Regions from separate parts of the Flavobacterium sp. KY-23415 genome, predicted to be linked through region 2. Evidence: riboswitches for the same ligand, from Rfam matches in the RefSeq annotation. Region 2 holds a riboswitch; the other holds the start of a gene.
The links. A riboswitch is a leader RNA that binds a small molecule or an ion and turns the genes downstream of it on or off. The one in region 2 is predicted to bind cobalamin.
Positions count from the first base shown of each region.

Region 1: linked by a shared signal. The riboswitch ahead of metE (5-methyltetrahydropteroyltriglutamate--homocysteine S-methyltransferase) and the one ahead of ACZ49Z_RS12285 (TonB-dependent receptor plug domain-containing protein) in region 2 are both predicted to bind cobalamin.

Region 1 is NZ_AP044001.1:1,136,770-1,144,248, forward strand. Features, by position in the region: gene ACZ49Z_RS05145 (sensor histidine kinase) at 1-41, opposite strand, end outside; gene dgt (dGTP triphosphohydrolase) at 53-1,396, opposite strand; cobalamin riboswitch at 1,596-1,790, shown strand; gene ACZ49Z_RS05155 (hypothetical protein) at 1,752-1,904, opposite strand; gene metE (5-methyltetrahydropteroyltriglutamate--homocysteine S-methyltransferase) at 1,974-4,298, shown strand; gene ACZ49Z_RS05165 (hypothetical protein) at 4,372-4,596, opposite strand; gene ACZ49Z_RS05170 (ribonucleoside-diphosphate reductase subunit alpha) at 4,710-7,097, opposite strand; gene ACZ49Z_RS05175 (ribonucleotide-diphosphate reductase subunit beta) at 7,275-7,479, opposite strand, start outside.
Region 2 is NZ_AP044001.1:2,820,310-2,827,788, forward strand. Features, by position in the region: gene ACZ49Z_RS12255 (bifunctional adenosylcobinamide kinase/adenosylcobinamide-phosphate guanylyltransferase) at 187-693, shown strand; gene ACZ49Z_RS12260 (Dph6-related ATP pyrophosphatase) at 699-1,346, shown strand; gene cobT (nicotinate-nucleotide--dimethylbenzimidazole phosphoribosyltransferase) at 1,347-3,023, shown strand; gene ACZ49Z_RS12270 (PepSY domain-containing protein) at 3,036-3,632, shown strand; gene ACZ49Z_RS12275 (adenosylcobinamide-GDP ribazoletransferase) at 3,610-4,416, shown strand; gene cobC (alpha-ribazole phosphatase) at 4,401-4,925, shown strand; cobalamin riboswitch at 5,116-5,374, shown strand; gene ACZ49Z_RS12285 (TonB-dependent receptor plug domain-containing protein) at 5,453-7,384, shown strand.

The sequences.
Region 1 (7,479 bases), 1.7 Mb from region 2:
AAAAAAGACAAAAGAAATAATCGGATTAAATATTTTTCCATTACAGTGAATCTTAATTTCTGTTTCCTTCTATAATGTTATAGATTTCTAGTGCTTTCCCATCTGTAAGAAGTGACACAAAATGACATATGTGCAACAACTGATCATAGACACTCTCTTTTTGATACTGAAACCTTTCTGGTAATAATTTCAAAATTATAGTATCATAATTAGATGCTTTCCCTTCTGTTTTATTATGATAGGCAGTACAAAACTTATCTAATAGAGTATTTATTATTCTATACCCTACAACTTCTTTCTGAACCACGTCCTTGCATTGGTACACATTATCAATACTAATCTGAATAATATCATTCATTTGCGCTTTGTATTGGCTTTTATCCATTAAAGAATAAGGAAAATCTCCATTTAAAATAGCCTCTTCATTTTCCATAAACACATTAACAGCATCACTAATCAAGCTTCCAATTGCCAATGCTCTTAAATAACTAACTCTATCTTCTTTTGTTGTTAGTTGATGGTACTTTTTAGTATCGATTCCATTACTAACTAACTTTATTAAATATTCTAAAGCAAATTCTTCTTGAATTAATCCCAGATTAATCCCATCTTCAAAATCAATTATAGTATAGCAAATATCATCTGCTGCCTCGACTAAATAAGCCAATGGGTGACGTTCAAAACCAATATCATTTGCTGATTTATTAGAAATTAAACCCAACTCATTGGCTACATCTAAGAAGAAAGCTTTGTCTTGCTGAAAAAAACCATATTTTTTATCACAAATTCGAGTAGTAGGTTTCTTTGGCAAACTTTCCTTAGGATATTTCATAAAAGCCCCCAAAGTGGCATATGAAATACGCAATCCTCCTTCAATGCCTTCTCTAGAAGTTGCTAAAACTGAAAAACCGTTTGCATTTCCCTCAAAATCAATAATATCTTGCCATTCCTTATCGGTAAGTTTTTCTTTGTATTGTTGCCCTCTTCCTGTTTTAAAGTATTCCCCAATTGCCTTTTCTCCAGAGTGACCAAAAGGAGGGTTTCCTATGTCGTGTGCTAACGAAGCAGCTGCAACTATAGTCCCAAAATCATTCATTTGATAACCGTGTTGTTCTGCTAAATACGGATGTTTTTCAAGAACTTGCTTCCCTACTAAGCGACCAATCGATCGTCCAACAACCGAAACTTCCAAACTATGTGTCAACCGATTATGTACAAAATCTGTCTTAGACAGAGGAATAACTTGTGTTTTATCTTGTAGGCTTCTGAAGGCTGATGAAAAAATAATTCTGTCATAATCTACCTCAAAACCTAAACGTGTATCATTTTGATCTTTTCGCAATCTTTTTTTGGTATCTCCTTGACGTTTTAAAGACAATAATGCTTCCCATTTCATTCTATTTTTCATTCCTCTCTATTAAGATTTAAACTTTTTTATACAAACTTCAAAGATACAGAAATAGAAAGGTTTTTAAACTAGAATTTGAATTGCTTCACTAAAGCTCTGTTACAGAAATAACAAAATAAAGACGCGCTAATGTTTTTTTAACTATATTTTGTAATACTTTTGCTTAATCATTAAGTTCTTAATTTATTTCACTTCAACCAATAAAGGTTTTACTTAACTGTAGATTAATAGGGAATCGTGTGCAAATCACGAACTGTCGCGCAACTGTAAGTAACAAACGCAAGTTTTTATCTGAAATAGGTTCCACTGTTTGCAATTGCAAATGGGAAGGACGGTAAAAATGTTACAAGTCAGGAGACCTGCCTTCTATTGAATTGACAATGCTTTCGCGATTTGAAGCAATAGTCAAGGATTGATAATCATAATACACAACAAATATTTGTAATACTTTGTTGTGCATTTCTCTATTATATTTATCAAGACTTCCTATTTTCATTTCAACAAATCATTAGAAATGCATGAAGAGCTTTTATAACTGGTTTTTTCAATTTTAAAAGCAAAAAAAATGCGTACAAACAATCTTGGTTACCCGCGAATTGGTAACAACAGAGAATTAAAGAAAGCCTGCGAATTATATTGGTCAGGCAAAATTACAGAAAACGAGCTAAGAGAAACCGGAAGAACGATTAGAGACAAAAACTGGCAGCTACAAGCTAAAGCCGGTATTAATTTAATCCCTTCTAATGATTTCTCTTTTTATGACCAAGTCCTTGATCTAACATTGACTTTAGGAGCAATTCCAGAGCAGTATCTAGAGTTTTCTAAAACACATTCTGAACTAGATCTTTATTTTGCAATGGCAAGAGGTTTTCAGAAAGAAGGAATTGATATTAAAGCAATGGAAATGACGAAATGGTTCGATACCAATTATCACTACATTGTTCCAGAATTCTCTAGAAATCAAAAATTCAAATTATTTTCTAATAAAATAATAAATGAATTCAAAGAAGCAAAAACATTAGGCTTAACTACAAAACCCGTGCTTATAGGTCCTGTTTCTTATCTTCTACTTGGAAAAGAAAAACAAACCGGATTTCATAGAATTGAATTAATAAACAATTTACTCCCAGTTTATTTCGAAATTCTTGAAAAATTAGAAAATGAAGGTGTTAAATGGATTCAATTTGACGAACCGTTTTTAGCGTTAGATTTAACTGACATTGAGCGTTCAGCTATATCACGCACCTATAACGAAATTAGTCATAAATTTCCAAACATTAAAATCATAGTAGCTAACTATTTTGATTGTTTCGGTGAAAATTTAAGAACGGCATTATCGCTACCTGTACATGCATTGCATTTAGACTTAGTACGTTGTCCTTCGCAATTAGATGATATATTAAACTCAAAATACCTTTCAGAAACCACTCTTTTTTCTTTAGGAGTTGTTGACGGAAGAAATATTTGGAAAAATGACTTTAAAAAATCACTTTCTCTTATTCAAAAAGCAATAGAGGTATTAGGAGAAGATAGACTAATTATAGCTCCTTCTTGTTCCCTTTTACACTCCCCATGTGATTTAGAAAATGAAACAAACGAAGCAACACTTACACCAGAAATTAAACAGTGGCTTTCATTTGCAAGACAAAAGATTGACGAAGTAGTCCTCCTAAAAAAACTAGCCTCAAAGGAATTACAAACAAATAATAGTCCAGAGTATCTTGAAAACACAGTTGCCAATGAAAACAGAAAAACGGCAACAATAATACACAATGACATTGTTAAAAAACGTGTTGCATCAATCTCTGAAAAAGATTCAAAACGGGAAAATGTATTTTCAATTAGAAGAAAAAAACAATCAGAAGCACTACAACTCCCATTATTTCCAACCACAACAATTGGCTCATTTCCACAAACAACTGAAGTTAGAAGTTGGAGAGCAAAATTCAAAAAAGGAGAAATTTCTCAATTAGAATATGACAGTTTAATTCAAAAAGAAACAGAAGAAACAATTCGTTTTCAGGAAAATTCAGGGATTGATGTTCTGGTTCATGGTGAATTTGAACGCAATGACATGGTAGAATATTTTGGAGAACAATTAGACGGTTTCACCTTTACAAAAAACGGCTGGGTGCAAAGCTATGGTAGTCGCTGTGTCAAACCACCTATTATATACGGAGACGTTTCTCGTCCAAAACCAATGACAGTCAAATGGTCTGAGTTTGCACAATCTTTAACTCCTAGATGGGTAAAAGGAATGCTAACAGGCCCTGTAACCATTCTTCAATGGTCATTTGTTAGAAACGACCAACCAAGAGCGACCACTTGTACTCAAATAGCTTTAGCAATTCGAGATGAAGTAATAGATCTTGAAAATGCAGGAATTAAAATTATCCAAATTGATGAACCTGCAATAAGAGAAGGACTTCCTTTGCGCAAAGAAGAATGGAACAATTATCTAGAATGGGCAATAAAAGCATTCAGGATCGCAGCAAGTGGTGTTAATGATGATACTCAAATACACACCCACATGTGTTATAGTGAATTTAATGATATTATTCAAAACATTGCAGACATGGATGCTGATGTAATCACAATTGAATGTTCACGTTCACAAATGGAGCTTTTAGATGCCTTTGCTAATTTTAAATACCCAAACGAAATTGGACCAGGTGTATATGACATTCATTCTCCACGAGTTCCTTCTAGCGAAGAAATGGTTTTTTTATTAGAAAAAGCAGCTGCGGTAATCCCAGCCAATCAATTATGGGTCAACCCCGATTGCGGTTTAAAAACACGCCATTGGGACGAAACAAAGAAAGCATTAATTGAAATGGTTAATGCAGCAAAAAAAATGAGAAAGCTTATTGAAAAAGAAGCACTTGTATAGAAACATGCAAAAAAAACAGCCAAACGAACTCGTTTGGCTGTTACATTTAAAACAATATTTTTCAAGATTAATATTATGGTTTGTCATTTGCTAAAAAGAAATCTCTTGTCTTTTTAGGATATTTTTGATAGCTAATATCACTTGGATTTTCAATTACCGATTTAATTGTGATTTCATCACCTAATTTAAACTTAGACATAACATGCTTATAATCTAACAAATAAGCACCACAGAAAAAATTCCCTTTTTCATCTTGCTCAATAATCCCTGTGTGCACTCCTTTTTTTTCTCTAGACATGGTGTTATATTTTTTACAAAGGTACGAAATATCTACTTATGTAATGAAACAAAAAAAAACAGCCATCATGTGATGACTGTTTAACATACCTATTTTCAATATTTTTCTATCTATTAAGACCCACACATTTCACAATCTTCTGGACCAGCATTTCTAGAACGTTCAATCATTGCTTTAAATTCTGCTGGAGACATTTCTGCTTCAACTTCTACAGCTACAGGCTCTACTTTTTTATCATTATTCAACGTAAACTTAATAGCATCTACAGCTGATTTCGTTCTTAAATAATACATTCCCGTTTTCAATCCACTTTTCCATGCATAAAAATGCATTGAAGTTAACTTTGCCATAGTAGCTCCTTCCATAAACAAGTTTAAAGATTGAGATTGATCTATAAAATAACCTCTCTGACGAGACATATCTATAATATCTTTCATACTCATTTCCCAAACTGTTTTATACAAATCTTTTATATCTTGAGGAATATTATTTATATTTTGAATAGAACCATTATTACGCATTACCTCTTGTTTCAGATTCTCATTCCACAATCCTAACTCTACTAAATCGTGCAACAAATGCTTATTTACAACAATAAATTCGCCAGACAATACTCTACGTGTATAGATATTTGAAGTATATGGTTCAAAAGCTTCATTATTTCCAAGAATTTGAGACGTAGATGCTGTTGGCATTGGTGCTAACAATAGCGAATTACGAACACCATTCTTCATTACTTCTTTACGAAGTGAAGCCCAATCCCATCTACCAGACAATTCTTCATCCTTAACACCCCACATATTATACTGAAACTCTCCTTGCGAAATTGGAGAACCTTCAAATGTTGAATATGGTCCTTCTTCTTTAGCCAATTCCATAGAAGCAGTTACTGCAGCAAAATAAATCGTTTCAAAAATTTCTTGATTTAATTTTTTAGCTGCATCACTTGTAAATGGCATTCTTAACATTATAAAAGCATCTGCCAAACCTTGAACTCCTAAACCAACAGGTCTGTGTCGTAGATTTGAATTTTCTGCTTCTTTAACAGGATAATAATTTCTATCAATTACTCTATTTAAATTGCGGGTAATTCTTTTTGTAACATCATATAAAAACTGATGATTAAAAACACCATCTTCAATAAACATAGGTAATGAGATAGACGCTAAATTACACACCGCAATTTCGTCTTTAGAAGTATATTCTAAAATCTCTGTACACAAATTTGAGGAACGGATTGTTCCTAAGTTTTTTTGATTCGATTTTCTATTTGCTGCATCTTTATACAGCATGTAAGGTGTACCGGTCTCGATTTGCGACTCTAATATTTTTTCCCAAAGCTCTCTCGCTCTGATTGTTTTTCTTCCTTTGCCCGCATTTTCATAACCAATATACATCTCTTCAAATTCATCTCCATATACATCATACAAACCTGGACATTCGTTAGGACACATTAAAGTCCAAGTAGCATCTTCTTCAACACGTTTCATGAATAAATCACACATCCACATGGCAAAGAATAAATCACGCGCACGCATTTCTTCTTTCCCATGATTTTTCTTTAAATCTAAGAAATCAAAAATATCAGCATGCCATGGCTCAATATAGATGGCAAAACTACCTTTTCTTTTTCCACCACCTTGATCTACATAACGAGCAGTGTCGTTAAAAACACGTAGCATTGGAACAATTCCATTAGAAGTACCATTAGTTCCACGAATATAAGAACCTGTAGCTCTAACATTATGAATAGATAAACCAATTCCTCCAGCAGATTGAGAAATCATTGCTGTTTGTTTTAAAGTATCATAAATACCATTAATACTATCATCCTGGACTGTCAATAGAAAGCACGATGACATTTGTGGCTTTGGAGTACCTGCATTGAACAATGTTGGTGTTGCATGTGTAAAGAACTTTTTAGACATCAACTCATACGTTTCAATAGCAGCTTCAATATCGTTTAAATGTATTCCAATGGAAACACGCATTAACATGTGTTGTGGACGCTCTACAATTTTTCCATTTATTTTTAAAAGATAGGAACGTTCTAAAGTTTTAAACCCAAAATAATCGTAATTAAAATCGCGATTATAAATTATGGTTGAGTCTAATCTTTCAGCATTTTCCATTATGACTTGATACACCTCTTCAGACAACAAAGGAGCTTCTTGACCTGTCCTTGGGTTTATGTAATGAAACATTTCTGTCATAGTTTCTGAAAATGACTTTGTGGTATTCTTATGCAAATTAGAAACTGCAATACGCGCTGCTAATTGTGCATAATCAGGATGTGAAATAGTCATAGACGCAGCTGTTTCAGCGGCTAAATTATCTAGTTCGGAAGTAGTAACTCCATCATACAACCCTTCAATTACACGCATTGCAACTTTTACAGGATCGACTAATTCATTCAGTTCATAACATAAAAATCTAATTCTATCAGTAATTTTATCAAACATTACTGGCTCTCTTCTTCCGTCTCTTTTTACTACATTCATTACTTTACTACTGATTTAATTTGGTTAATAGCCAAGATTATTTTTCCTTCCTAATCTTGATGGAAGTAAATAGCACTTCTTCAAATACTATTCAAACTACCGAATATTATTTAGCGTGAAGAATAGCAGTTCTTCAGCACTAAATTTGATTCTTTATTTATTTTTCTTTGTTTAAATCTAAAAATCTGCGTCAAAGCTAATTTTTCCAGAATCTGAATCTGTATTCATTACTCCAGCTTTTTGATATTCTGCCACTCTTTTTTCAAAGAAATTAGTTTTTCCTTGCAGAGAAATCATATCCATGAAGTCAAAAGGGTTAGAAGCATTATAGACTCTTTCACATTCCAATTCTACTAATAACCTATCAGTAACGAATTCTAGA
Region 2 (7,479 bases):
AATTGTGTTGATGGTTCTTCGTGTTTAATTATAAATAATGATGATAAAGAAAAACCAAATCAGCAACGTATTTTTATAAGTAGCGATAAACATTATAATAGTATCAAAATGACCAATAGCTGAATAAAATGTTTTAAAACAACCTAAATTATCAAAATCACAAATCAATCATTAACAATTAATTCAATGCTTTATTTAATAACAGGAGGAGAACGTTCAGGGAAAAGCGGTTACGGACAAGACTTGGCAATGTCATTATCAAAAAAACCAATGTATGTTGCAACGGCTAGAAACTGGGATGGTGATTTTCAAAAAAGAATTGATAGACACCAAAGTGACAGAGACGAAAACTGGGTTAATATCGAAAAAGAGAAACACCTTAGCGAAATTGATTTCTCTGGAAAAGTAGCGATGATAGATTGCGTAACACTTTGGTTAACCAACTTTTTCGTAGATACTAAAAACGATGTAGAATTGTGTTTAGAACAAGCCAAAAAAGAAATCGAATTAGTTTTGCAACAAGAAGATGTTACCATTATAATTATCACTAACGAAATTGGAATGGGTGTTCATGCGGCAACACACGTTGGTAGAAAATTCACCGAATTACAAGGTTGGATGAACCAATATTTAGCTAAAAAAGCCGATAAAGTAGTACTAATGGTTTCGGGAATTCCTGTGCCAATAAAATAAATAAAATGAAAGTTTTAAGTTCATGGAGTGGAGGCAAAGACAGTTGTTTTGCTTTAATGAAAAGTGTAGCAGAAGGATTCCAACCAACAGTACTGTTAAACATGATGAATGAAAACGGAAAAGTATCACGTTCGCATGGTATTCCGTTGGCTATTTTAGAACAACAAGCGGCTCAAATGGGAGTTACTTTAGTAGCTGTTCCTGCCTCTTGGTCGCAATATGAAGAAAATTATATTGCAACGTTGCATAAAATTAAAGAAGAACATCAAATAGAAGGAGTAGTTTTTGGAGATATTGATTTAGAACCACATCGAGAATGGGAAGAAAAAGTATGCAAAGCTGCAAATCTAAAAGCTTTTTTACCTTTGTGGCAACAAAACAGAATCGATTTAGTAAATCAAATGCTAGAGCAAGGTATAGAAACAATGATTGTTTCTTGTAATTTAGAAATGGGCGAAAGTTATTTAGGAAAGTTATTAACCAAAGAACTGGCATTTGAACTAGAGCAAAAAGGAATCGATCCATGTGGAGAAAATGGAGAATTTCACACTTTAGTGCTAAATTGTCCGTTGTTTCAAAACCGAATACAATTGCCTAATTTTGAAGTGAAAACCTATGAGAATTACTGTTTTGTAGTTTGGGAGGAAAATTAAATGAAAGATTTATACGAAATAATAGCCTCAAGAAGAGATACGCGTCATTTTACTACTGATAAAGTGCCAGATGAAGTGCTTGAAAAAGCCATAGCAGCAGGACACGATGCTCCTTCTGTGGGTTTAACCGATGCTACCCGTTATTATATTATAGAATCGGATACTATTAAAAAGAAAATAAAGGAATTATTTTTGGCTTATCATGAAAAAGCGGCGAATGCAACCGATGATGAAGCGCAAAAAGAATCCTATTTGAAATTAAAATTAGAAGCGATTGAAGAAGCACCCATCGGAATGGTGATTGCCTATGATCGCTCTGTTTTAGATTCATTTACTATTGGAACTGTGGGTAGTAACGAAGCTATAAAGTTCAGTGCAGTTTGTGCAGCTCAAAATATTTGGTTGTCTTTAACCGAACAAGGCTATTCTATGGGTTGGGTTTCAATTCTAAATTACTATGATTTTAAAACCATCCTAAATATTCCAGAATACATTGAACCTTTAGGTTATTTTTGTATTGGAAAACCAGCAACTGATTACGGCAACCAACCCATGTTGCAACAATTGCAATGGAAAGAGAAGATGGCTGAGGCCAATGTGATTAAGGTAGAAGAAATGAGCGAAGTTGATACTAAAAAGACACCTTTAGCAACTAGTAAAAATAATTCATCTGAAGATTTAACGAAGCAATTACACCATAAAATTGACCAAAAAACCAAACCTGAAGGAGCTTTAGGACTTTTAGAAAAATTGGCCTTACAAATAGGATTGGTTTTTAAAACGGAAACACCGGAAATTAGAACCCCACATATTGTTGTCTTCGCTGCCGATCATGGTATTGCCAATCATGGAGTAAGTGCCTATCCACAAGAAGTAACTAGACAAATGGTGACTAACTTTCTAGAAGGTGGTGCAGCCATTAACGTATTTTGCAAACAAAACAACATTGCTTTAGCTATTGTGGATGCTGGAGTGAATTATGATTTTCCAACGAATACAAATCTGATTAACAAAAAAGTAGCCAAAGGCACGCAATCTTTTTTACAAACAGCAGCTATGAGTCACACCGAAATGGAGTTGTGTTTTACAAACGGAGCGGCTATTGTAAATGAAATTTATCAAAATGGTTCTAATTGTATTGGTTTTGGTGAAATGGGGATTGGGAATACATCAACAGCTTCGGTTTTACTATCGGTTTTAACTCCTTTTACTATTGAAGAATGTGTAGGAAAAGGAACAGGTGTTGCTAATGAAAAATTGGAAAACAAAATAAAAATCCTTTCAAAAGCGATTCAAAATTACACAGGTTCAAATGATTTTGAAGAACTTGTTGCTTATTTCGGAGGATTTGAAATTTTGCAAATGGCAGGAGGAATGTTGCAAGCTTATCAAAACAATATGCTCATTTTAGTAGATGGTTTTATTTCGAGCGTGGCATTTTTAATAGCTTACAAGAAGAATCCAGCAATAAAAGCAAATGCCATATTTTGTCATTGTTCTGAAGAAAAAGCACATAAAGCTTTATTGAATTATTTAGAAGTAAAACCTGTTTTGCATCTAAACATGCGGCTAGGAGAGGGCAGTGGTTGTGCGGTTGCATTTCCAGTTATTCAATCGGCAATAATTTTTTTAAATGAAATGGCTAGTTTTGAAAGCGCTGGAGTGAGTAGTAAATAACATAAAATTAAAATGAAGTATCTTTTTTTTTGCATTTTTATAGTTTTATCATGGAGTTGTAAAGGGTTAAGGACGACTACTCGTTGGGATTTAATTTATAAAGGACCTATTTCAAGTAATCAAAATCCAGAACTTGTTAGTAATGAAAATAGACAATGGAAAGATAGTTTGAATTTTATTGTAGTAAGAGGGAAGTATATTTCTGGTTCAAGACATGTAGAAATTATAGAAGATAAATGGACTAAACTTTATAATTGGAAACTATTTTATCCCAACGGTAAGCTAAAAGAAAAGGGACTGATAACAAAGGATAATAGATTTTGTGTTGGTAAATGGGAGTATTATGGAGATAGTGGTAGGATGGATAGTATTGTTGATTTTGATAAAAAAATAAAAGTTTCCTATTTTAGAGCAATTGAGATAGCTAATAAAAAGGGTTATGAATTGCCAGAAATGGAAGTTGATTTAGAAAAAATAGGAGATATAACATATTGGCAAATTAGAAAATGGAATATGAAAAACGGAAGTGGAAAATCAGTTACATTACTAATTGATTCTAGAACTGGAAAATCTAAGAAAGCTGATTATGAAGAAAAAAGATATTATTAAAATGAAAAAAGAAATCGATATATTCTTTACGGCAATGATGTTCTATACTAGAATTCCTTGCCCTAAAAATATCACACATGATCCTGATTATTTAAACAAAGCCACACGTTATTTTCCTTTAATAGGCTGGATAGTGGGATTAATTTCTGGACTAGTTTTTATAGCTGTTTCTCAAATTTTGCCTGTAACTATTGCTGTTTTGTTAAGTATGATAGCGAGTATTTTAACCACAGGAGCTTTTCACGAAGATGGATTTGCCGATGTTTGTGATGGTTTTGGTGGTGGCTGGACCAAAGAAAAGATCTTAAAAATAATGAAAGATAGTGCTATTGGTGCTTATGGTGCCATTGGAATCTTACTTTTATTAGTGCTGAAATTTACGATTTTGGTTGAGGTTATGGCAACGCAATCCAATCCTGTTGCAATCATTTTGATTTTTATAACCGCACATGCTATAAGTCGTTGGGCAGCAGCAACGATTATTTTTACGCACAATTATGTTCGTGAAGACGAATTGAGTAAAAGTAAACCCATTGCTAAAAGTTATTCTTGGAAAGAAATTCTTGGTACTACTTTTTTCGGAATTGTGCCTTTATTGTATTTCGTTTACTATAATTATAAAATTACTTTGGTGCTTGTACCTGTTTTTGTATTTCGATGGTATTTAGCTCGTTATTTTAAAAGATGGATTGGTGGTTATACAGGAGATTGCTTGGGAGCTACCCAACAAGTGTGTGAAGTAGTATTTTATATTTCAATTTTAGCCTTATGGAAGTTTATTTAATTCGACATACAGAAACTGTTAGCGAAAAAGGCATTTGCTACGGTCAAGCCGATGTGGCACTTTTAACACCTTTTGAAGAACAATTTCAAAGTATAAAAAAAAAGCTAGGAAATGAAAAAATGGTTTTCTATTCTAGTCCTTTGCAAAGATGTTTGCAATTAGCGGAATATCTAACAAATGATGTAATCGCAATAGATAAACGTTTAATGGAAATGCATTTCGGAAATTGGGAATTAAAACCTTGGAACGACATTCCAAATGAAGAACTCAATCCATGGATGGAAGATTTTGTTTCGGTCAAAGTTCCCAATGGAGAATCTTTTGAGGTATTGTATGAAAGAGTCCTTTCTTTTATTGATGACTTAAAAAAGCAACAACATGAAAAAGCTATTATTGTAACCCATGCGGGTGTTATAAGAAGCTTTTTATGCTACCAACAAGACTTAGCTTTAAAAGACGCTTTTCAAAATAAAGTTACCTTTGGACAAATTATTAAAATAACACTTTAAACTATGAATACCAACTCTACAGAATTTATGTATGCTCTCTATACCGTAATTGCTTTTCACGTGATTATTGGTATTGTTATTTTGGTACGTAAAACGAGAAAAAGAAAATAGATACGTCTTTTTCGATTATTTTACTGTTAAACTTCTACTCGTTTTAATTTTTGTTTAGGAATTATTTAAAAAACACCTACATTTGCACTCGAATTTTGGTTGCTGTTTTGGAATCAATCCAAACCGCATTAAAAGGGAATTAGGTGCAATACCTAAGCTGTACCCGCAACTGTAAGCTAATTAGCTTGTTATTATCTACATACCACTGTTATGAATTCAGATTTTAAGAATTCAGAATTTAGATTTTTCTAATTTCTACCTTCTAATTTCTGCTTTTAAAATGGGAAGGTGAATAACAAGACGCAAGCCAGGAGACCTGCCAGTTTCATTGAGTAACAAACTTTCGGGAAAAAAAGTTTGAGTATGGGTAAATTCTATGCTTTTCTCCCAATTTATTAAAACTATTATTAACTAAAATGAACATTAAGTTTATTAAATGGAGTGCGTGTGCAGCATTCTTAACGAGTATTTCTTATGCACAAGAAATTGATACCTTAAAAGTAAATCAATTGAATGAAGTTGTTGTTTCTGATACTAAATTCGAACAAAAGAAAGAGAAATCAGGAAAAATTATTGATGTAATTTCTGCCAAGGATCTTGAAGCTAGAAAAGGTCAAACGATTGCTCAAGTATTAAATCAAGTAGCGGGTTTAGAGGTTAACGGAAGTAATAGTGGTTATGGAAAAAATTTAGAATATTACATTAGAGGAGGAAGAAGTCGTCAGGTATTGATTATTATTGATGGTAATCCTGTAAATGATGCAACAAGTATTGCTTCTACTTATGATTTACGTTTGTTACCTGTTGAGCAAATTGAAAAAGTGGAAATTCTAAAAGGTTCTTCAAGTGTGTTGTATGGTTCTGGAGCAGCTACTGGTGTAATTAGTATTACGACTAAGAAATCTAAAAAAGATAAGTTGTCAGGAAATGCCTATTTTAATGTGGGTACACAAAATACAACTGAAAAAACTAATTTAAACGGTCAAGAGTTTAATCAAGGTTTTGGTGTTAATGGTAATATTGGGAAGTTTAATTTTAATACTACATTAAATAGTACAGAAGTAGATGGTATTAGTGAAGCTAAGGGTGAGAATTTTGAACGAGATCATTTTTCAAGAATTAATTTAAATCAACAATTAGGATATAAGTATTCTGAAAAATTAAATTTAGATGCTTTTGTAAACTATGATAAGTTTATTTCAGATAACGACCTAGGTGCTTTTCAAGATTCTGATGTTAATCAATATAGAGCAGAACAAGTAAGAGTTGGTTTTAGACCTAATTATAAATACAATAAAGGCGAAGTCTATTTGAATGTTGCTTTTGCTAATTTAGAGCGCGATTATGATTCCTATAATTCATGGGCAATGACAATAGATGAAACATATTATAAATCAAGAACTCTTAATGCAGATTTAGTGAATAAACTTGATTTATTCAAAGGTTTTCATTTGATTACAGGTATTCAGTCTCAATTTATGGATATGTTTCAAACAGGTGTGTGGGGAGAAGTAAGCAATAAAACAACAAAGTTTAGTGTTGTAGATCCATATGTTACTGCGGTATATAATAGCGATTTTGGATTAAACGTAAATGCAGGTGCACGTTTAAATATTCATAGTGAGTATGGTAATAATTTGGTTTATAATGTGAATCCTTCATTCTATTTAGAAAAGTTTAAGCTTAGAGTTTTGTCATCATTTAGTACGGCATATATTACCCCAACATTATACCAACTTTATTCTGTTTATGGAAATTTAGAATTAAAGCCAGAAGAAAACGCAACAGCAGAATTTGGTTTTGAAAAAAGTTTCTTGAATAATAAAATAGTTATTAACGCAGTGGGTTTTTATAGAGTTGAAAAAAATAAAATGAATTTTATTTCTTTATCTGCAGCTCCTTGGGGTCAATATCAAAATGTAGAGGATAATATTAATGCAAAAGGTATTGAAACCAACATCACTTATTCTCCAATTGAGAAAATTAAAGTAACTGCAAATTATACATTTACAGAAGTTGAAAATGATAATAAATTATTACAGTTAATACCAAAGCATAAAATCAATGCAGGTGTAGATGTGGCTATAACTAATGCATTGAATTGGTCAGCACAATATCAATATACAAATCAAAGGATAGATTTGTTTTATAATCCTGTTATTGGAGGAACAGATAGTGTTGATTTAAGTTCATTCCAAACAATTAATTCAAACCTTTCTTACAAATTGAATGCTAGAACTTCATTTTTTGTTAGTGTTGCCAATTTATTCGATACTGATTTTGTTGAAAAATTGGGTTATTCAACAAGAGGAAGAAACTTTAAAATTGGTATGAATCTTCAATTTTAATAAAGGCAATAAACATTACAAACAAATATTAAGCATTCGCTTTAAACAACAAATAAATGAACAAAGAAAACGCTCCTTTTTGGAGCGTTTTCAGT